DNA from 2 places in the Corallococcus sp. Z5C101001 genome. Region 1 is predicted to be linked to the other one. Evidence: riboswitches for the same ligand, from Rfam matches in the RefSeq annotation. Region 1 holds a riboswitch; the other holds the start of a gene.
The links. Region 1 has a riboswitch for cobalamin ahead of FOF48_RS16300 (hypothetical protein). Riboswitches for the same ligand answer to the same signal wherever they lie in the genome.
Positions count from the first base shown of each region.

Region 2: it holds a riboswitch for cobalamin, as region 1 does, so the genes downstream of both, FOF48_RS15730 (aspartate aminotransferase family protein) here and FOF48_RS16300 (hypothetical protein) in region 1, are expected to answer to the same signal.

Region 1 covers NZ_VKLU01000006.1:282,154-292,798, forward strand. Annotated here, with positions in the region: gene FOF48_RS16270 (fused MFS/spermidine synthase) at 1-424, opposite strand, end outside; gene FOF48_RS37110 (serine/threonine-protein kinase) at 613-4,197, opposite strand; gene FOF48_RS16285 (FHA domain-containing protein) at 4,283-5,977, opposite strand; gene FOF48_RS16290 (ubiquinol-cytochrome c reductase iron-sulfur subunit) at 6,153-6,695, opposite strand; gene FOF48_RS16295 (cell surface protein) at 6,692-7,453, opposite strand; gene FOF48_RS16300 (hypothetical protein) at 7,453-8,751, opposite strand; cobalamin riboswitch at 8,923-9,083, opposite strand; gene FOF48_RS16305 (cell surface protein) at 9,266-9,940, opposite strand; gene FOF48_RS16310 (hypothetical protein) at 9,964-10,645, opposite strand, start outside.
Region 2 covers NZ_VKLU01000006.1:143,646-154,290, reverse strand. Annotated here, with positions in the region: gene FOF48_RS15760 (hypothetical protein) at 1-198, opposite strand, end outside; gene FOF48_RS15755 (thiolase family protein) at 236-1,435, opposite strand; gene FOF48_RS15750 (CoA-transferase subunit beta) at 1,466-2,239, opposite strand; gene FOF48_RS15745 (CoA transferase subunit A) at 2,229-3,137, opposite strand; gene FOF48_RS15740 (acetyl ornithine aminotransferase family protein) at 3,151-4,503, opposite strand; gene FOF48_RS15735 (aldehyde dehydrogenase family protein) at 4,517-6,076, opposite strand; gene FOF48_RS15730 (aspartate aminotransferase family protein) at 6,073-7,419, opposite strand; cobalamin riboswitch at 7,849-8,066, opposite strand; gene FOF48_RS15725 (acyl-CoA thioesterase) at 8,102-8,518, opposite strand; cobalamin riboswitch at 8,680-8,918, opposite strand; gene FOF48_RS15720 (hypothetical protein) at 9,000-9,809, shown strand; gene FOF48_RS15715 (type VI immunity family protein) at 9,806-10,645, shown strand, end outside.

The DNA.
Region 1 (10,645 bases):
GACGCGCGCGGGCGAACCACGACTGGAGCAGCGGACCGGTGGTGCTGAGCACGAAGAAGGGCAGGCCCAGCGTGGCCGCCAGCATCCGCATCAGCCGGAGCACGGGCAGGTGCTCGTCCACGGGGCGCCACCCATCGCCCGGCGCCAGCGGAGAGCCCGTCCAGGAGGCCCGCGCCGCGAGCGCCCCCAGCGCCACCACCAGGAGCATCAGGTGCAGGAGGGCCTGCGTCCGCGGGCGCAGCCGCGACGCCACCGCGTGCGCATAGGCGTACCCCGCGAGCAGCACGGCCTGGAAGAACAGCATGCACGCGGTCCACACCGCGGGAGTGCCGCCGTACCACGGCAGGGCGTAGCGGCCCGCCAGTGGCTGGACGCCGAAGAGCAGGAAGGCGCTGGTGAAGATGGCGACGGCGTAGCGCACCATGCGGCCTCGGTGGCGGGGGGAGACACGACGGAACAGGGGCCCCGCGCTCATGGTGTTTCCCGCCGGGGTGACATCCCTGTCAACCCACGCCGCCCTGGAGTGAGGCAGGCGGGCGGGCCTTCACGCTCGAGGGGGAATCCCTGACGGGCTGCGAGCGGGCGGTGGCGGCAGGCCCGGGCGTGGCGGGCCTACCCCTGGGACTGCTGCGTGACCTTCAGCTTCTCGTGCATGTCACGCACGCGCTTGAGGAGCGAGGCGTCGTTGCCCCCGCCGCTCTCGGCGCTCTCGTTGATGTCGTCCGCCAGCTTCTCGAAGAGGTTGCACTGCATCTGCATGACCTCGCACCCGTGACGCCGCTTGATCGACAGGAAGAGCGACCGTGTCTGGGCCCACTCCAGGTCCAACGCGCTGGGCGCGTTGAGGTCCTTGGCGGCCGCGCGCGAAGGGGGGCCGCGCTTGGGAGGGCGTGACGGGGGCGGCTTCTTCGGAGTGGGTGCGCGCGGCGTGGGAGCCTCCTCACTCGCGGACGACTCGTCGGGGGCGAGCAGATCGTCGGACGCCAGCGTGGGCGGAGGCACGACCGGCGCGGCCGGGGGCGCCTTGGCGTCCGCTGCCGGCTGCGTCGGCTCGGCCGGGGGTGCCTCGGCGACGTCCTGGCCGGGGGGCGTCACGGGCGGATGCCCCGGGAGCGCCGCGGGACGCGTGGGGACCTGCTGCACCGGCATGGGCGGAGGCGGCGTCATCGTCCTCGAGTGCTCCAGGCCCACGGCCACGCGCATCTCGGGGATGAAGTAGAGCCCCATGCCCACGATGGACAGCGCCACGAACGCCAGGAGCGTGAACACCAGCACCGAGCGCAGCACACCGCCCTTCTTCTGGACCGGCGGCACCGGCTCGCGGCGGGAGGCGCGGACCGGCTCCGCGGGCTCCGGCCGCACGGGCATGGCCTTGCGGCGCGTCTCGTCGCGCGACGAACGCGAGGTGGACGACTCGTCCGGCTCCGCGGCGGGCGCCGGGCGAGCGGAGACTGCTCGCATGCCCGAGGAGGTGCTCGAACGCGCGACCGGCGTGCCCGGCGACGAACCGCGCACGGCGCGGCGCGACCCCGTGCGTCCGCGCGCGGGCCCCGTGGGGCCGGTGTCGGGCTCGCGGCGGCCCGCGGCGCTCGACTCGCGCAGGAGCGCATCGTCCAGCACCACGCGCGCCTGGGCGTCCTCGCGCCGGGAGGCGCGGGGCATCGGGATGCGGGGGTGCGTGTCTCCATCCCCCTCGCGCGCGGCCACGGCGTCGTCTGGATCCGCGGAGATGTACGGCACGCTGGAGTCCGACTCCAGGGCCTGCGCATCCACCGAGACCAGCTCCTCCGACGGCCGCGTGTCCTGCATCGTCGGACGGGGGACCGGACCGGAGTCCACCGGTTCGGAGTCCGGGGTCTCCAACTCGTCGGAGGCGCTGGAGCGGGAGGAACCTCCTCCGGACTGGATGGAGGGAACCTGGATGGTGGGCGCGGCGTGCGGCGGCACCGGCCGGCTGCCATTCGACGGCGTCATCGCGCCGGGGCGCGGCGACGACGACAAGGACGGCATCGCGGCGGTGGGGCGCTGACCTTCCGGGACACGGGACTCGGAGGCCCGGGGCGCGTCGAAGCCGCGTGAGGACTCCGAGGAGCGCACGGACTCGAAGCTCGGCAGGGGTTCGGGGGGCGGGGGCGCCGGCCTGCTGCCGTTCGACGGCGTCGTCACGCCCGGGCGCGACGCCAGGGACGGCATGGCGGCGGTGGGGCGCTGGCCTTCCGGAACACGGGGCTCGGGGGGACGCGGAGGCTCGAAGGGGCGGGCCACTTCGGCCGCGCGCGCGGACTCCGGGGCGCGAAGCTCGGCTCCCGCGGAGCGGCCGTCCTCGCCGCGAGGCTCCGGCCAGGGATAGGGGCTCTCGGGAAGCTCCTCATCGTCGAGCAACGGGCCGTCCGGCGGGGGCGGCGGCTCCATGAACGGCAGCGATTCCCCCGAAGTATCGAACCGCGCCGGGCCGGGGTCCGCGAACGGCATGGGCGGCGGCGCCACCGGACGCGACGCATCCGCCGGAACGAAGGGGACGGGTCCATCCACCGGACGGGCGGGCGGAGTCGACGCCACGGGCGGCACGCCCCGGGGCCCCACCGAATCCGAGAAGGGCAGCGAGCCCCCACGGTCGCTGGCGTCCGCGGCCGGCCGCGACACCTGCACCTCCGGCACGGGCGGCGCGGCGCGCGCGGACAGCCCCGGGTCCGAATACGGCAGGGCCGTGGCGCGGGGCGCGGTGGGCTCCGCGAGCGCTGCCTCCGACCGAGGCAGCGCCTCCGCGCGGGGCGCGGTGGGCTCGCCGGTCAGCGGCGGGGGCGGGGCCTCCACCGCGGCGGGGCGGTCCGAGGGGAGGCGGATGGCCGGGAGCCCCTCGAGGATGGTGGGCCGCTCCATCGCGTCGTGGCGGACCTCCACCGTGGGCGACGGCTCCGAGGACGTGGGGCTGGGCCGCGCCCTCGCGCGGGCCGCCTCCTCCAGCGCCTCCACCGGGAACGCGGGCCGGGTGGACTCATCCACCATCACGCCGGGGCGCGTCTCACCGTCGTCGCGCGCGCCGCCGCCGTCCTCGCGGCTGCGGGGCGTGGGGTGGAAGGACAGGGGCTCCACCGGGCCATCCAGGCGGATGGTCTTCGGCGGCAGCGTGGCCGGCATCGTGGGCCGGGGCGCGGGGCCCAGCGCCTCGTACGTGCCGCTGGCCCTCACGTCGCGCGGCACCTCGCGCAGGGTCGTCAGCAGGCGGCGCTCGGACTGGTAGTCCGCGGAGAAGAGGTCGCGCATGAAGCGGCTGACGCTCTCCGGGCCGGCGCTGGTGTCGATCTCCATCAGGCACGCCTGGAGGCGCCCGCGGAACTCCTCCGCCGTCTGGAAGCGCTGGCCCGGCTCCACCGCCAGCGCCTTCGCCACCAGCTGCGACACCGCCGGCGGCGTCAGCGGCTCCGCTTCACTGAGCGGCGCCACCTTCGGGTTCGCCACCACGGACATCAGCTCGCCCGGTGGCATCGCGTCGAAGGGGTTCTTGCCGGAGATGAGCTCGTACAGGCACAGGCCCACCGCGTACAGGTCGCTGCGCCGGTCCACCGGCTGGTGCCGGGCCTGCTCGGGCGACATGTAGAGGAACTTGCCCAGGATGATGCTCGGGTTCGTCTTCGCCGCCGACAGCCGGCTCTTCGCCAGGCCGAAGTCGATGACCTTCACCTCCCCCTCGTAGGAGATGAGGATGTTCTGGGGGGAGATGTCCCGGTGGACGAGCTTCAGCTCCTTCTCTTCCTCGTCCCGCTTGCGGTGCGCGTACGCGAGCGCGTCCAGCACCCGGCCCATGACGTAGAGCACGAACGTGAGCGGCAGCGGCGTCTGCCGGTCGCGCACGCGCGCGGCCACCTTGCGCAGGTCCTTGCCGTCCACGTACTCGAGGGCCATGTAGGCCTCGCCCTCGTGCACGCCCATGTCCAGCACCTGCGCGATGGAGCCGTGCCCCAGCCGCACCAGCGTGCGCGCCTCACCGACGAAGCGCTCGACGAAGTCCTGATCCTCCGCGAACTGCGGGAGGATCTTCTTGATGACGCACAGCTTCTCGAAGCCCTGCGCGCCCTCCAGGCGGGCGAGGTAGATCTCCCCCATGCCGCCGGTGGCCAGGTGCGACAGGAGCGTGTACCGGCCGAAGGGCTGCGGCCGGAAGGGACGCAATCGGGCGGGCTGGGTCGAAGAGCTCATGCGGTGCGGGGGTCCACCACGGAAAGCGCATTGAACCCCGAGCAGGGGCCCCGCTTCAACCGGTCAACCGGCCGCGCCGGCTGCCTCACCGGATACCGGGGTTGGTCAGCATGCCCATGTCCTCTTCAATCACCTCGAAGACGGCCACCTTGTCCCGAGGGGGACGCACCACCCGCTCGCCCAGGGGCATCACGTCGAAGCGGGCCCCGGTGGCCGCCAGCAGCTTGCCGGTCATCAGCACCTGCCCGGGACCAGCGGTGGAGGCCAGCCAGCCCGCGACCCCCATTCCCTCGCCCACGGCGGTGTACTCGGTGCGCGCCTCGGTGCCGATCATCCCCACCAGCGCCTTGGTGGAGTGCAGCGCGATCCTCAGGTCGCAGCGCTCGTCTTGCGGCCGGCGGGCCATGCCCCGCTCCCAGTCCGAGCGCAGCGCCAGGGCGGCCCGCACGGCGCGCACCGCGTCGTCGCCCTTCGCGTAGGGCACGCCGAAGAGCGCGCGCATGGACTCGCCGAGGAAGCCCTCCACGGTGGCCTCGAAGCTGAAGACGATGCCGCTCATGCGCGCGTGGAAGTCGTTGAGCAGCTGCGTGGCCCGCGCCGCGCCCAGCCGGCCAATCACGGCGCCGAAGTCCGCCAGCTCCGCGTGCAGCACGGTGAGGTTCTTCTCCTCCAGCCCGGGCAGCTTGCCCCCCACGCGCTGGGCCTCGGCGGCGCGGCGCTCGGCCACCTCCGGCGAGTGGAAGCGCTCCAGGTTGCGCCGCATCCGGTCCGTGCCGGAGCCGTCGCGCACGGCGAAGCGCTGCACGCCGCTGGCCACCAGGTGGGCCACCGCGGTGCAGGCGTCCAGCATCAGCTCCAGGCTGGTGTCCCCCTCGCCGGGGACGTTGACGTAGAGCACGCCCGCGAAGGGCGGCTCGGTGCCGATGGGGATGCACAGCACCCGGTCCACGCCGTACATGATGACGCTCTCGCGTCCGGCGAAGCGGCGATCATCGCGCACGTCGCCCACCGCGAGCGCGCGGCCCTGGCGGAGGGCCTCGTCCACGATGGCGTCCGACACGGGCACCTCGCCCTTGGCGAGCCGCCCCCGGTGGCGCACGGCCGCGGGCACCAGCGGCCCCGTGGCGTGCTTGAGCAGCACCACCGCCGTCGTCGCGTCGGTGCGCTCCAGGAGCCGGTCCATCGCGGACTCCAGGAACGCGGTCAGCGTGCGCGCGGTGGCCAGCGCCTCCGCCGCGTGCACCAGCAGCACCAGCGTCTCGTACGACACGCGAGGGCTGGCGACCGCGGAGCCCGTGGGCACGGGCGAGGGGCCGGAGAACGCGTCGTCGAACGGCAGCGGCCCCACGTTGTCCAGCAGGCGGAGCACCTCCGCGTCCTTCACGTTCTTCGCCAGCAGCACGGAGGGGCCCACGTCCGTGCCGTGCCCGAAGCGCACGACGCCGCCCGCGCCCAGGTCCATCATCTCCGTGGCGGCGTTCTCCACCGTGTGCGGCTGGCGCACCGCCAGGGTGTTCTCCCCCAGCGCCACCGTGTCGCCCGCACCCAGGTTCTTGCTGCCCTGCAGCGGCGCGCCGTTCACCCGGCTGCCGTTGCGACTGCCCAGGTCCTCGATGCGCAGCACGTCACCTTCGACGTACAGGCGAGCGTGCCGGCGCGACACGAGGTCACCGCCCAGCACGATGTCGTTCTCGTCGGCCCGGCCGAGGCTGGTGACGCCCTCCGGCAGGTCGTACGACGTGTCGAAGTAGCCGGGCCCGTTGATGATGATCTGCCACATCGGGCGCACGACATTACACGACCTCCCAATCTTCCGAGAGTCCGAGACGCTTTCCCGTGGAATACGGGCGTCCGGGCAAGGCCTCGGACGCCCTCTCGCGTCGCGTCATGCCCTCCCGGGCACCCGATGTGGTGGAGACCCGGGGTCGGACTTCACCTGGGGCGAAGGATGGACTTCACCTGGGGCGAAGGATGAAGAGCGAATCACCCACGCGCAGGGTGCGATAGGCGGCGAGGGGCCGGGTCGCGGGCCCCCGGAGGACCTGCCCCTCCAGGCCGAAGCGCGACCCGTGGCAGGGGCACTCCACCAGCCCCAGGGTCCCGTCCCAGGCCACCGCGCAGTCGCCGTGGGTGCACGTGCGCCACACCGCCCGGTAGCAGCCGTCCGCCGCGTGCACGACCACCACGTCCAGGAGGGCGGAGGGGACGCGGACGCGGTCACTTCCCCCGGGCTCGCGCAGGGCGGGATGGTCCGCGAGGGGGACCTCCACCCAGCCCTCCTCCGGCGGTCCCGGCAGGCCCGTGTCACCGCACCCGGCCGGGCCCGCGTCGGGCACGGCGTCCGGACCGGGCAGCACCACGGCCTCGCGCCAGTCGCCACCGCACCCCAGCGCGGCCAGGGCACAGGTGCCGCGCAGGAGCGTGCAGAGCGCCTGACGGCGATCCACCCCACCCGCCTCCACGTGCTCCCGAGGCGAATGGAGCGGGGGTTTGCTCACGGGGTGCCGCCGTCGGCCAGCTGGCCATTCACCACGGCGAGCGCATCCAGGTCGAAGCCGCCGGAGGTGCCGCCGTAGCTGTTGAGCCCCGTGTCGGTGAGGCGGACGAAGCGCGCGCGGGCAAGGCCCACGTCCGCCAGGTCATAGCCGTCCCCGCCCGCCACGGCCGGGTCGATGGGGGAGACGCCATTGTCGGGGCTCGAGAGCACCGGATGCGTGCCGGCGCAGCCCGGGTAGCCCCCGTCCTTGTCGGTGGGGTCGCAGGGGAAGTCGAACCACGTGACGCCGTCGTCGCTGACGGACACGGTGGCCGTCTCCGCGAAGATGTCGCCGCCAATCTTCTGGAACGCGTTCTCGAACACGAGCAGGTCCACGCCCGGGCCGTCCACCGCGACCAGGTCGGTGAACTCCAGGGTGATGGAGCCGCCCCGCCCCAGCGACAGCACGTCGAGCGAGCCCGCGAACTGCCCCGCCCCCGCCGGAGGCCCCAAGACAACCGCCGGGAAGCGGTCCTGCCCGAAGCCGGCGAAGTCTCCGAAGTGGTACGCCGTCACCCGGTCCGCGAACGGATCCACGGGCCGCGTGCCCGCGTCGACACCGGCGTCCGTGCCGGCATCCGCTTCGGTGCCGGCATCGGAAGCCGCTCCGGCGTCCGTCCCGGCGTCCACGCTGTCCTCCGCGGGCGGCGGCATGTCGGGGTCGCCGGTGCACGCGCCCAGGGCCAGCAGCGCGCCGAGCGCGAGCAGCAGGCGCCGCATCACGGGCCCTGCCGGATGCGCACGAGGCGGCGGCCGTGGATGTCCGTCACGCCTACGAGCAGGTCCGAGCCCAGCGACGACAGCAGGTCCACGGACGTGCACCTGTCCACGACGGTGAGCACCGCCTCACGCGCTCCCACGCTGAGGGGCTGGCCGCCGCCCAGGCCCGGCGTGAGCGAGAAGCGGGACACGTCGGTGACGCCGAAGCCCGCCGTGGCGCCGTAGCCGCCGCGCACCACCGCCACGCCATTGCCGAAGCCCGTGGCGGCGTTGAAGTCGCTGCCCACCTCCAGGCGCGGCTCGTTCGCGAGCACCACCGGCGTGCGCGAGGCCAGCGCCTCGCCCAGCTTCGCGTACGACACGGCGTGGGCCACGTTCACGTACGTGTCCGCCGCCGAGTAGCCGAACACCGCGATGTTGTTCGCGGAGACAGCGGTGAAGCCGCTGGCGCCCACCTGCGCGGGGAAGTCCGCCACCTTCACGGCGGCGTAGGGCTTCGCGGAGGTCACCAGCGCGTAGACGCCCAGGCCGGACGACACCGTGTCCAGCCCCCCGCCGTTGATGAAGAACGCGTCGGCCATGCCCGCGGCGGAGTAGTTGCCCGGCGCGCTCAGGTAGAGGGCGGCGTCCCGCGAGGACGGCTCCACCACCGCGACGCTGCCCGGGAAGCCCGCGGCCGGCTTCGTGTAGCCCGCGAGCAGCCGCGCGCCGTCATAGGCCAGGAAGTAGGACGGGAAGGTGTTCGCGGCGTCGGCGCGATCCGCGGGAGCGAGCACGGTCTCGAGCGCGGCCTCCCCCAGCTTCACCTCCGGCCAGGTGCCCAGCGCGAAGAAGTCGCGGCCCGTGGCCGTCGTGCGCAGCGCGAAGAGCGAATACGTGGGGCCGGGCGTGGCCACCACCGCGACCACGTTCGGGGACAGGGACGCGGCCTCCAGCACGGTGAAGCCCGCCTGGAGCTGGAGCGTGCCCAGCTTCGCCTCGCGCGGCACGGCGTCGCACGCGTCGGTGCCGCCGTCCGTGCCCGCATCCGTCCCGGCGTCCGTCCCCGCGTCCGAGCCAGGACCCGCGTCGGTGCCGGAATCCGTGCCCGCGTCGGGAACGATGTCCACCGGGACGCACTTGTTCTCCACGCACATCCAGGACCGGCCTTCCGAAATCGGGGCCTGGTCGCGGCACTCGGCGGCGTCCTCGCACTCGTTGTCGCCGCAGCCTGTCCCGCCCAGCACCACCGCCAGCAGGGCGCCCATCAGCGCCGCGCGCTGGCCCTTCGCGCCCACCCGCTTCGTGTCGGTCCGCATCGTGTCCTCGTTCCTTGCCCGCCGCGTGGAGGCGGCGGGGCTTCCTGGCGGGAGGCGGGACGGGCACGAAGGCGCTGGAGCTCCTGTCGCGCGGCGCGACCTGGAGTCCTGTCTTCGCCGTCAGCTCCCCGCGGAGGTTCCGGTCTGTGTCCGGGCCCTCCCCGAATGGGAGGAGGACACCGGGTCGTCGCCAGGTCTTCGGACTCACGAGGACGGGGTGCTTGCGAACACCGTCCCTGCTCACCGCTGCGGGGCAGTCCCGGACTCACACCGGGTTCCCTGGACGCCCTCACGCCCCATGGCGCGATGGCATCGATGACGGGGCGGGACTATGGCGCCCCCGGGTCAATGTCAATGCGGCGAGGGCTCCACCGCGGCACCAGGAGGGAGGCGGGCGTGTCATCCCGGCGCTCCCACCCGGGAAGCCTCCCCCACCCCGAATCCACGGGATGGGCACGCGGCGCCCGGGACCGTCCGGTGGAGAACGGTCCCGGGTCCCGCCGCGCGTCGCGGACTACGGCAGCTGCACGCCGTTCACCACGGCGACGGCGTCCAGGTCGAAGCCGCCGCTGATGCCCGCGTAGCCATTGGCGCCGGAGTCGCGGATGCGCACGAAGCGCGCGCGGGTGAGGCCGACGTCCGCCAGGTCGAAGCCATCTCCCCCCGCCACGGCCGGGTCGGTGGGCGAGATGCCATTGCCGGGGCTCGAGTACACGGGCTTCACGCCCGCGCAGCCCGGGAAGTCGTTCGCCACGTCGGAGGACGCGCACGGGAACTCGTGCCAGGTGACGCCGTCGTCGCTGACGGCCACGACGCCCGTCTCCGCGAACGGCTTGCCGCTGGGCTTGAGGAACGCGTTCTCGAACACGAGCAGGTCCACGCCCGGCCCATCCGTCACCGCGATGTCGGTGAACTCCAGGATGATGACGCCGTTGCGTCCGAGCGACAGCACGTCCAGCGAGCCCGAACCCGCGCCAGCGCCCTGCGGAGGCCCGAGCACGATGCCCGGCAGCTGGCTCTGACCGAAGCCCGCGCCGGCGCCGGGCGTGAAGGACACGATGCGGTCCGCGAACGGATCCCCGACCAGCGCCTGGTCCTGGAAGCGGTCCGGCGAGTCCTCACCACCGCACGCCACGGACAGGAGCGCGGCGAGCCCCATCGCGAACCGCTTCGAGAGAAGGGTCTTCATGGGTGTTCTCCGGATGAGGGTCATCACGGGGCCTGCTGGATGCGGACCAGCCGCGCGCCGTTCTTGTCATCCACGGCCACGAGCAGGTCCGCGCCAATGGAGGTGATGCCGGTCACGCTCGTGCACTGGTCCGCGTAGACGAGGACCGGCTGACGGGCGCCGACGGTGACGGTCGCGCCGGCGTTGGTCACGGTGAAGGCGAAGCGCGAGATGTCCGTCCCGGCGAAGTTGTAGTTGGGCGGAACGTAGTCGCCGCGAAGCACCGCCACGCCCTCGCCCTGACCCGCGGCGGCGACGAAGTTGGAGCCCACGGCGAGCGCGGGCGCGTCCGCCACGGCGAACGGGGTGCCCGAGGAGAGCGCCTGGGCAATCGCCGCGGGGGCCACCGCGCGGCCCTCGTTGAGGTAGGTGGTGCCGGAGTAGTAGCCGAGCATCGCGACGCCGTTGGTGGACACGGCGGTGAAGCCGCTGCCATCCGTGTCGGGCGGGAGCGTTCCGACCTTCAGGGCGGTGAACGGCGAGGTATCCGTCTTCAGCGCGTAGATGCCCAGGCCGGCCGACACCGTGTCCAGGCCGCCGCCGTTGATGAGGAACGCGCCCGGCACGACACCCGCGGAGAAGTTGCTGGGCGCGGAGAAGTAGACGGAGGAGGCAGGCGTCACGGTGTCATAGACCCCCACGGAGCCCGGGAAGCCCGCGCCGGAC
Region 2 (10,645 bases), 140 kb from region 1:
GGAGGGCGCGGCGCCCCCGAACGTGGGCAGCTCCGTCCACGGCAGGTCGGTCAGGCCCTGTCCCCAGCGCTGGAGGACGGCCGCCAGATCCTCCAGCCCCTGGAGGGGACCGGACTCGTGGGCGCCATCGGGGAACGCCACCGTGTAGCGCCAGCCAGACCCTCTGTCGTGGAAGGTGATGCGCAGGGTCGGTGTCATGGACGGCTCCTCGGGGCTCCCCGTCGTTCGCTCGGACTCACCGCTCCACCGTCATCGCCAGTCCCTGGCCCACGCCGACGCACAGCGCGGCCAGTCCCCGTCGTGCCCCGCGGCGCTCCAGCTCGTGGACGAGCGTGGTCACGATGCGCGCGCCGCTCGCGCCCAGCGGGTGGCCCAGGGCAATGGCGCCGCCGTTCACGTTCACGCGCTCGGGCGCCAGCTCCAGGTCGCGCATGCACGCGAGCGCCTGCGCGGCGAAGGCCTCGTTCAGCTCCACCAGGTCCAGCGAGTCCGTCGTCCAGCCCGCGCGCTCCAGCGCCTTCCGCGTCGCCGGCACCGGGCCTGCGCCCATGAAGCGCGGATCCACGCCCACGCTCGCGCTGCTCACGAACCGGGCCAGGGGCGTCCTGCCGGAGGCCTTCAGCGCGCGCTCGCTCATCAGCACCACCGCGGCCGCGCCGTCGTTGAGCGTCGACGCGTTGCCCGCCGTCACGCTCCCTCCCTCGCGGAACGCGGCGCGCAGCGAGGACAGCTTCGGAAGCGACGTGTCGGCGCGCGGCCCCTCGTCCTCCGTCACGCGCAGGGGAGGCCCCTTGCGTTGGGGCACCTCCACCGGCAGCAGCTCTCGCGCGAAGTGCCCGGCTCCCCGCGCGGCCACCGCCTTCTGATGCGAGGCCAGGGCGAAGGCGTCCTGCGCCTCGCGCGAGATGCCCCACTTCTCCGCCACGTTCTCCGCGGTCTCGCCCATCTGCTCCAGCGGGAAGCGCTCCGCGAGCCGAGGGTTCGGGTAGCGCCAGCCGAGCGCGGTGTCCCACGCCTCCATCCGCCCGGAGGGGAAGCCCTCCTCGGGCTTGGGCATGGACCAGGGGGCGCGCGTCATGGACTCCACGCCGCCCGCGAGCACCATGTCCGCCTCCCCCAGGCGGATCATCCGGCACCCCTGGATGATGGCCTCCAGGCCGCTCGCGCAGAGCCGGTTGACGGTGACGCCGGGCACGCCCTGGGGCAGCCCCGCGAGCAGCAGCGCCATCCGCGCCACGTTGCGGTTGTCCTCGCCCGCCTGGTTCGCGCAGCCGAGGAACACCTCGTCCACCCGCGACGCGTCCAGCCCCTGCCGCGTCACCAGCGCACGGAGCACGTGCGCGGCCAGGTCATCCGGCCGCACGGACTGGAGCGCGCCCCGGTAACGCCCGATGGGTGTTCGCACCGCATCGACGATGAAGGCTTCGGACGACATGGGACTTGGGCTCCGGGGGACAGCGGGGACTCAGAGATACAGGCGCTTCGGATCCAGCTTCTCGCGCAGCAGGTGCAGCACCGCCGCGTCCGGTGACGCGCCCGTCTTCACCTCGGGCGCCACCTTGAGCGGCCAGCCGCAGGCGGCCTTCACCTGCTCCGGGGTGACGCCCGCGTACACCTCGGTGAGCACCGCCTCGCCCGTCTCGTCGAAGCTCAGCACGCCCAGGTCCGTGATGATGCGGGTGGGGCCGCCGCCGGGCATGCCCAGCTCCTTCCGGGAGCGCCCGTTCATGCGGTGGCCCGGGCTGGTGACGAAGTCGCAGCGCTCCACGAAGGTGCGCGGGCTCATCCGCATGATGATGAGCAGCCGCCGCGCATGGACCGCGATCTCACAGGCCCCGCCGCTGCCCGGCAGCCGGACCTTCGGGTTCGCGTAGTCGCCGATGACGGTGGTGTTGAGGTTTCCCCACCGGTCCACCTGCGCGCCGCCCAGGAAGCCCACTTCGATGTGTCCCCGCTGCAGCAGGCACTGGAAGATGTCCGCCTGCCCCACCACCGCGAGCGAGTCCGTCACCAGCGACGGGTCGCCAATGGACACCGGCAGCCGCTCCGGGATGGCGCCCACCGCGCCGGACTCGTAGATCATGAACAGGCCCGGCGCATGCGTGGCCCGCGCCAGGTTGCACGCGAGGTTCGGCAGGCCGATGCCCACGAACACCACGTCCCCGTCGTGCAGCTCGCGGGCGGCGCGGAACGCCATGCGCTCGCTGGCGCTGGCCGTCGTGGCCGCGTCAGTACCCATAGTCCACCCCCGCGCAAGGCCGGGGCTTCGCCCGCAGCTTGTCGAGCAACCCCGCCTCCAGCCGCTCCAGGTAGCCGCGCCGGTCCTTCACTCCGTGGACGAAGGCCTCCAGGTAGTCCTGGTACGTCTTCGGCTGGCGCGAGATGTCCTCCCACTTCACATAGAAGTCGTTGTCCCGGTCGTGGAAGCCCTGCACGAAGCTGGGGTGGCAGCCCCAGGGCTCATGCACCACGTGGCTGACGATGATGCCGGGCACCACGGTGCGGTTCGGATCCGCGCGGATGACCTCCGTGGGGACGATCTCCTCCGCCACGACCACGACCCGCTTCGCCGCGAAGGCCGCTTCCTTCTGGGAGCCCAGCAGCCCCCACACCTGCGCGTTGCCCTCCCGGTCCGCGCGCTGGCAGTGGAGGACGGTCACGTCCGGGTTCAGCGCGGGCACCGTGGCCAGCTCCCGCCCGGTGTACGGACAGCGCACGGTGCGGATGTTCGTGTTCACCCGCGCGATGTCGCCGCCGAAGTAGTTGTCGAGCGGCCAGAACGGCAGCCCCGCCGCCGCCGCTTGCAGGCGCGACAGCAGCCCGAAGTGCGAGTACTCCTCCAGCTCCAGCCGCTCGGCGCAGCCCGCCTCGCTGCGGCGCCGGAGCGCGTGCAGGCTGCCCACGCCCGGGTTGCCGGCCCAGCTGAACACCAGCCGCTTCACGCAGCCGGCTTCGATGAGCTGGTCGTAGACGAGGTCCGGCGTGAGCCGGATGGCGGTGAGGTTGCGCCGGCCCTGGCGGATGATTTCGTGTCCCGCCGCGAAGCAGATGAGGTGGGTGAAGCCATCGATGACGATTGAGTCGCCATCGTGCACGGAGGCCGCGATGGCCTCCTTCATCGAACAGAGCTTGTCCATGGCCGCGCTCCCCTCAGCTCCCCTTCATGCCGTGCCGGACATCCAGCTCCTGGAGGCACGCGCCCAGCACTCCCAGCATCACGTCCACCTCGTGCCGGCCCACCACCAGCGGGGGCGCGAAGCGGATGGTGGACTTGCCGCACGACAGCAGCAGCAGGCCCTTCTGGAACGCCAGCTGCTCCAGGTCCGCCACGTACGCGCTCGCGGGCTCCCGGGTGTTCGGGTGCACGAACTCGGCGCCCACCATCAGGCCCACGCCGCGTACGTCGCCGATGACGGGGTGTCCGCGCTGGAGCGCCTTGAGGCCCGATTGGAGGTGCTCGCCCGTGTCCCGCACGCTGTCCAGCAGGCCCTCCACGACGTCCAGCGTGGCGAGCGCGGCGGCGCAGCACACCGGGTTGCCGCCGTAGGTGCTGCCGTGGGAGCCGCGCGGCCAGGTCATCACCGCTTCGCGCGCGATGATGGCCCCCAGCGGCATCCCGGACGCGATGCCCTTGGCGGACAGCAGGATGTCCGGCATCACCCCGAAGTGCTCCGCCGCGAACATCCGTCCGGTGCGGCCGATGCCGGACTGCACCTCGTCGAACACCAGCAGGATGCCGTGCGCGTCGCACAGCCGGCGCAGGTCCTGGAGGAAGCCCGCGGACGGCACCACGTAGCCGCCCTCGCCCAGGATGGGCTCCACGAAGATGGCGGCCACCTCGCGCGGGTCCACGTGGTTGACGAACCAGTCCGTCTCCAGCAGGCGCACCGGGTTGCAGGCGTCGCCGCACGCGCCGGGCGCGCAGCCGTTCGCGCAGCGGTACGGGTTGGCGTAGGGGATGTGCAGCACGCCCGGCAGCAGCGGGCCGAAGAACGCGCGCTGGGCCACCTTGGAGGAGTTGAGGGAGATGGCGCCGTAGGTGCGGCCGTGGAAGCCGCCCTTGAAGGCGATGATGGTCTGCCGGCGCGTGTGGTGGCGCGCGAGCTTGAGCGCGCCCTCCACGGCCTCGGTGCCGGAGTTGGTGAGGAAGACCTTCTTGGGGCCCATCTCCGGCAGGTAGTTCGCCAGCCGCTCACAGAGGCGCGAGAAGCCGTCGTAGTAGAAGTCCGTGCCGCAGATGTGGAGGAAGCGGCCCGCGGCCTCCTGGATGGCCTTCACCACGTGCGGGTGCGCGTGCCCCGTGGCGGCCACGGCGATGCCCGCCATGAAGTCCAGGAAGCGGTTGCCGTCCACGTCGTGGACCCACGGCCCCTCGCCGCGCTCCACCACCAGGGGGTACTCCTTGATGTACGACGGCGAGGTGTAGCGCTTGTCCAGGTCGATGATGGCCCGGGCGTTGGGCCCCGGGGGCGCGACCTTCACTTCGGGATAGAGCGGGTGCATGGGGTCTTCCAGGTCAACCCATCCGGGTCTGGGACTGCTCGCGCATGAACTGCGAGACGTAATAGGGACCGCAGCCGCCCTTGCCGCTGGAGCCGCTGGCCTTCCAGCCGCAGAAGGGCTGCACGCCGGGCCACGCGCCCGTCGTCGCGCCCGTGCGGCGGTTGGCGTAGAGCACCCCGGCGTCCGCGCGGGCCATGAACGCCTCCACGGTGGCCGGGTCCTCGCTGAAGATGCCGGCGGTGAGGCCGTAGGCGCTGTCGTTGAGCCGCGCCAGCGCCTCGTCCAGCGTGCGGAAGGTCGCCACGCCGACGAAGGGCAGGAACAGCTCGTCGCGCATCAGCCGGTGGTCGTGCGGCAGCTCCACCACCGTGGGCGCGACGAAGTGGCCGTGCGAGAGCGACGCGTCCAGGGCCGGTGCGCCGCCGCCCGCGTGCACGGTGCCGTCGCGCCGCGCCTCCGCCACGGCCTCTTCGAAGCGGCGGACGGAGGCCGCGTTGATGACCGGCCCCATGAAGACGGACGCGAGCGCGGGGTCCCCCACCACCGTGTCGCGGGCCTTCCGGGCCAGCCGTTCGAGGAAGTCGCGGCGCACGTCCTCGTGCACGTAGATGCGCGACAGCGCGCTGCACTTCTGGCCGGACATCCCGAACGCCGAGCGGTGGCAGCCCTCCACCGCCGCCTCCAGGTCCGCGTCCTTGCAGACAACGGTCGCGTTCTTCCCGCCCAGCTCCAGCAGCGCGGGCCGCACGTGCTCCGCGGTGAGCTGGCGGTGGATCTCCATGCCCACCGTGCTGCTGCCGGTGAAGGCCACGCCGTCCACCGCGGGGTGGCGCACCAGCGCCGCGCCCAGGCGTTCGCCCTCGCCGTGCACCACCTGGAACACGCCGTCCGGCAGGCCCGCGTCCTTCAAGGCGTGGAAGAGGCCGTCCGCGCAACCCGGGGCCTCCTCGCTGGGCTTGAGGATGACGGCGTTGCCGCCCAGCAGCGCGCCCGCGCTCATCCCCGCCGCCAGCGCGAGCGGGAAGTTGAAGGGGGAGATGACGACGAAGACGCCGTAGGGGCGCAGCACGCTGCGCGTGTCCTCGCGGGGAGACAGGCGCGCCATGGGGAGGTGGAAGCCGCGCGCGGACTCCACCTGCCCGGCGTAGTAGCGCAGCAGGTCCGCGGCCTCCTCCACGTCGCCCAGGGCCTCCAGCCGGTTCTTGCCCACCTCCAGCGTCATCCCCGCCGCCAGCTCCCACCGGCGCTCGGAGATGAGGTCGGCGGCGCGGCGCAGGATTTGGACGCGCTCCTCCCACGCGGTGGCGCCCCACGCGCGCTGGGCGTCCTTCGCCGCGCGCACCACGCGGCCCACCTCGCCGGGCGCGGTGCGGTGGAAGCGCCCGATGATTTCGGAGGGCCGCGTGGGGTTGCGGCTGTCCAGCAGGTCCCCGCTGTGGTGCGCCTTGCCGGCGATCCACGACGGGTACTCCGCGCCCAGGCGCGCGCGCACCGTGGCGAGCGCGGCGTCGAAGCGCGCGTGCAGCTCCGTCAGGTCCGCGTCCAGCACCGAATAGGTGATGCGAAAGGTCATGGCCGCTCCAGGAAACGGGTCAGGCCCCGGGCGAGCAGGTCCACCAGCTCGTCCACCTGGGGCTCGGTGATGATCAACGGCGGGCCCACCATCACCAGGTCGCCGTTCGTCCCGTCGGCGTGGCCGGTGTTGGGCCAGAGGATGAGCCCCAGCGCGAACAGCTCCGCGAGCAGCCCCTCCACGGCCCTGCGCGCGCGAGGGAAGGGCCGCTTCGTGGCCTTGTCCTCCACCAGCTCCACGCCCGCCATCAGCCCCACGCCCTGCACGGAGCCCACGTGGGGCAGGGGCAGCAGGACCTCTCGCAGCCGGCGTTGCAGGTAGGCGCCCACGCGCTCCGCGTGCGCCACCAGGTCGTGCCGTTCGTAGTAGTCCAGCACCGCGAGCCCCGCGGCCGTCATGCACGGCGCCTGGAGGTACGTCTGCGCGTGCATGAAGCCGCCGGAGCCCCGGCGCAGCTCCTCCAGGTGGTCCTCGCGCACCAGCACCGCGCTCAGGGGCGCGTAGCCACCGCTCAGCCCCTTGCCCATCACGAGCACGTCCGGGGTGAAGTCCATGAGGTCGCTCGCGAAGAAGCGGCCGGTGCGCCCGCAGCCGCACATGACCTCGTCGGCGATCATCAGGATGCCGTGGCGCCGGCAGACGGCCGACACCGCCTCGAAGTAGCCGGGCGGCGGTACGGACGCTCCCGCCGATGAACCGATGACGGGCTCCGCCACGAACGCGGCGAGCGTGTCGGGGCCCGCGCGCTGGATGGCCTCCTCCAGGTGCCGCGCGTAGTGCGCCGCCCCGTCGCGCGCGTAGTCCTCCAGGCCGCAGCGGTAGGGGTAGGGCGCGGGCGTGGTGACGACCTGGGACAGCATGGGGCCGAAGAACGTCTGGTAGTGCGGCCGTCCGGACATGGACAGCGCGTAGAGCGTGTTGCCGTGGTAGCCGGGCACGCGCGTGATGACGCGCGAGCGCTGGGGCTGTCCGCGCTCCACCCAGAGCTGCCGGGCGAACTTCACCGCCGCCTCGATGGCCTCCGAACCGGAGCCCAGGAAGGCCGCGCGCTTGAGTCCCTGGGGCGCGTGTTCGCACAGCCGGGTGGCCAGGGCCTCCGTCACCTCGGTGGTGAAGTGGGTGCCGTTGACGTACGCGACCTGGAGGAGCTGTTCATGGACGCGGTCCGCGACCTCGCGGTTGCCATGGCCCACGCTGGCCACCAGCGCGCCCGCGGAGCCGTCCAGGTAGCGGCGGCCCTGCGCGCCGTACAGGTAGATGCCCTGGCCGTGGGTCACGACGGGGAACTCGCGCGACAGGTTGCGCAGGAGCACGTTCCCGTCCGGGTAGCGGATGGCGTTCAAAGACAGACGTCTCCCCAGGCGGCGCGCGTGGAGGGCGCGCTCGCGGTGGATGAAAGGAATTGAGAGGAGGAATGCGCGAAGAGGCGTCAGGCGCGCCGCGCCCGGGGCCTCCCGTGCCGTGTCTGGCTTCCGCGTCCTGTCACTGCTTCGCGCTGTCTTCGCCGCACTCCACGCATCGCTCGTCCTAACGGGCGACCCGCGTCGCCCGGCCAGTGACCCACGAAGGAGGAGGCGAGGTGTCCCGGTGCGACGCCGCGCACCCGGGCCATGGACGGGCCCGAAGACACCGACCCCCACCCCCGCGGGTGGCTGGAGACACGAAGGGAGAAGGGGAGTGTGCCGAGGCGAAAATCCCTGTGAAGACAGGGGCTTGCGCTCGGACCTTCCCGCCCTCCCTCGGGGCTCCAGGTCGAACCGTCCGTGGATGTCTCCCACGGGCCGGATGCGGGCAGGTCTTCGGGCTTGTGAGCGCGTCCGGCGTGAGGCGGGCCGGGGTTCCTACTGGCCGTCACTTCCCGGGGCCCACACGGGCTCCAGTGTCATGGACGGCGGTCGTTCTCACCTACCGCTGCGGGGCAGCCCCGGATTCGGACCGGGTTCCCTTTTCAGCCTGGGTAAACCCAGGCACCAGCATGGCGTCGTCTATACGCCCGGCTTGTTTCAGGTGTCAAGGCAATGTCTGTCATGTCTGGTTCTCCGGCGCGAGCGGCGGCACCGCGGTGGGACGCCGCTCCGCGTCGAGCGCGACCAGGATGAAGCGCCCGCGCGTGCACAGCAGGCGCGCGCCGGACAGCAGGTCCTCCGAGTAGAGCTCCACGTCCACGGTGAGGGAGGTGCGGCCGGTGGCGACGACGCGGCCCACCAGCTCCACCAGCTGGCCCTGGCGCACGGGGGTGTGGAAGTCCACGCGTTCGCTGGACGCGGTGACGACGGTGCGTCGCGCGTAGCGGCTGGCGGTGATGAACGCGGACATGTCCATCAGCCGCAGCGCCTGTCCGCCGAAGAGCGTGCCGTAGTGGTTGGTCTGGTCGGGGAAGACCATGTCCACCATGCGGGTCTCGGTGGCGGACGGAGGGAGGGGAGAAGAAGGGGACGTCATGGCAAGGACTCCTGGCGTGCGGTGCCGCCAGCGCCGAGCGCCGTCGGATCCGGGACACACGGCTCCCGGGCCCGGGACGCGGGCGGTGGCGGACGCACGGGACCGCGAGGGATGACCGGACCTTCCCGCGAGGGGCCGGGGTACCGCCCTGTCGGAGACGATCCTCCGCAGGGGCCGAAGGCAGGTTTTCGGACTCGTGGGCGTGCTTCCGGAGCGCTCCCCACCTGATGGGGATGCCTCCGTGGCGTCTACTGGCCGTCGCTTCCCAGTCCGACTCCGGACCAGTGCGTGTGACAGCGTTCGTTCCCACTCACCGCTGCGGGGCAGCTCCGGATTCGCACCGGATTCCCTTGCTAAACCTCGCGGACTCCCGCGAGGCACCGTCGGCGGGAGGCACGCTAGCCGCGCGGTTCACATCCGCCAAGTGTCCACGAGTGCGTTGGGTTGAAGGCGCTCGCGCTTTCGTGCGAGGAGGCACGACGTGACTCCTCTCCGAAGGATGTGGTGGCTGTGCTGCCTCCTGTGGACTGCGTGCGCGGGGCCGGAGGTGAGGGCGCCCCGGAGCTATTCACAGGCGTCGATGGACTCCGCGACGGCCGGATGTCTGCGAAGCCCGGCGTGCGCGTCGCAGGTGGGTGAGGACGCGGTGCTGCCGTGGCTGTCGCGGGCGGCCGCGCGGGCCGGCCAGGCCGCCGCGATGATGCGCCTGTGGGAAGCGGCGGAGGTGGCGCGCGTGGAGCGGGTGCTGGTGGAGTGCGCGAAGCAGGCGAACTTCGAAGTGAACGAGCGGATGCTGGGGCCGGGGAAGCGGACCTCGCCGGAGGTGTGCCGGGAGAAGGTGGTGGACGCGAATGGGCGACAGGTGACGCGGGCGATGCAACTGGGAGAGGCCAAGCACGCGGCGGCACTGGAGTGCGTGCAGCGGGCCCTGGGTGACACGGACGCGGGGCGGTTCAGCCTGGAGCCGCGCTACCTGCGGGACGCGAAGACAGGGCGGATACGGTGGTTGGACCCGGAGGAGGTGGCGCGGTGGCTCGCGGCCGGGCAGTTCCACCTGCTGGTGGGGAGCATCGCGCCCGATGTGGTGCTGCACGCGCTCGGGAACCCCCTGAAGGTCCAGGCCCTCTACGACTTCAAGTTCCCGTGCCCGGCGACCAACGATGCCAGATGGGACACCTATCCGCCGGCAAGCCCCTTCGCCGACAGGCCGCAGAATGCTGTGTACCAGGACCTCTTGGCGAGCGAACGGGCCCCTCTCCTGGTATCCCCCAACATGGGAATCACCCAATGAACGAGCAGGTGCCGACAGTTCGTGAATCGATGGAGATTGAAGGGACGACCGTGGTCCTCATGAGGGAGGGGATCAGCATCGCCTTCTATCTGCGCGCGCCTCACGAAGAGATCGCTCCTGCCCTCTGGCGTGCGCAGGAGCGCTACCGGCGGGCCGTCGAACCGCGACGGCTGCGCTGGTTCTGGGATTGCTACACCGGAGACTGGCCGGAGCTGGATGCGGAGGGAGAGGCGGAGCTCCAGAAGCGGATCCTGAGCCCCTCTTGCTTCGTTGAGGCAAACGAGCTGTCGCACTCCGCGACGGGAGTCGCATTCAGGTATCACGGGAGAGGAAGTGACTCGGCCAGCTTCCACGAGGCCTATCCGGAGAGCACTTGCACGCTGGAGTTCCGGCTGCCCACCGAGTTCCTGGCCGAGCGCGGGCCGGAGTGGATCCGTGCGCTGGCCATCGACCTGGGCCGTGCGCTGCCCTGGGACTCAGGGCATGCGGGCCTGTCGCTCGAAGTGCATGCCTGGACCCGGACCCTCACGCCGCTGCTGCGCGAAACCACCCGGCGCCATCCGGGCTTCGACCTGAACCAGTTGGACCAACTCGCGCTGCACCTGGGCACGAAGGTCCGCGCCCCCGCATGGCTCACCTTCCTGGGCCCGCCCGTGTTGCAGGAGCTGGGCGGCGCGGAGGGACTGCGCTCCCGGCTGCACGCTCCCGCGACCCAGGTCCAGTCACTCTCCCCGGACCGGGCCGTCGTCTCGTTGGGCCCCGCGCCCGAAGCAGGGGATCTGGACGCGGGTGACACACTGCCCGCGTACCGCGAGCTCGCCCGCGTGCTGGAGCCC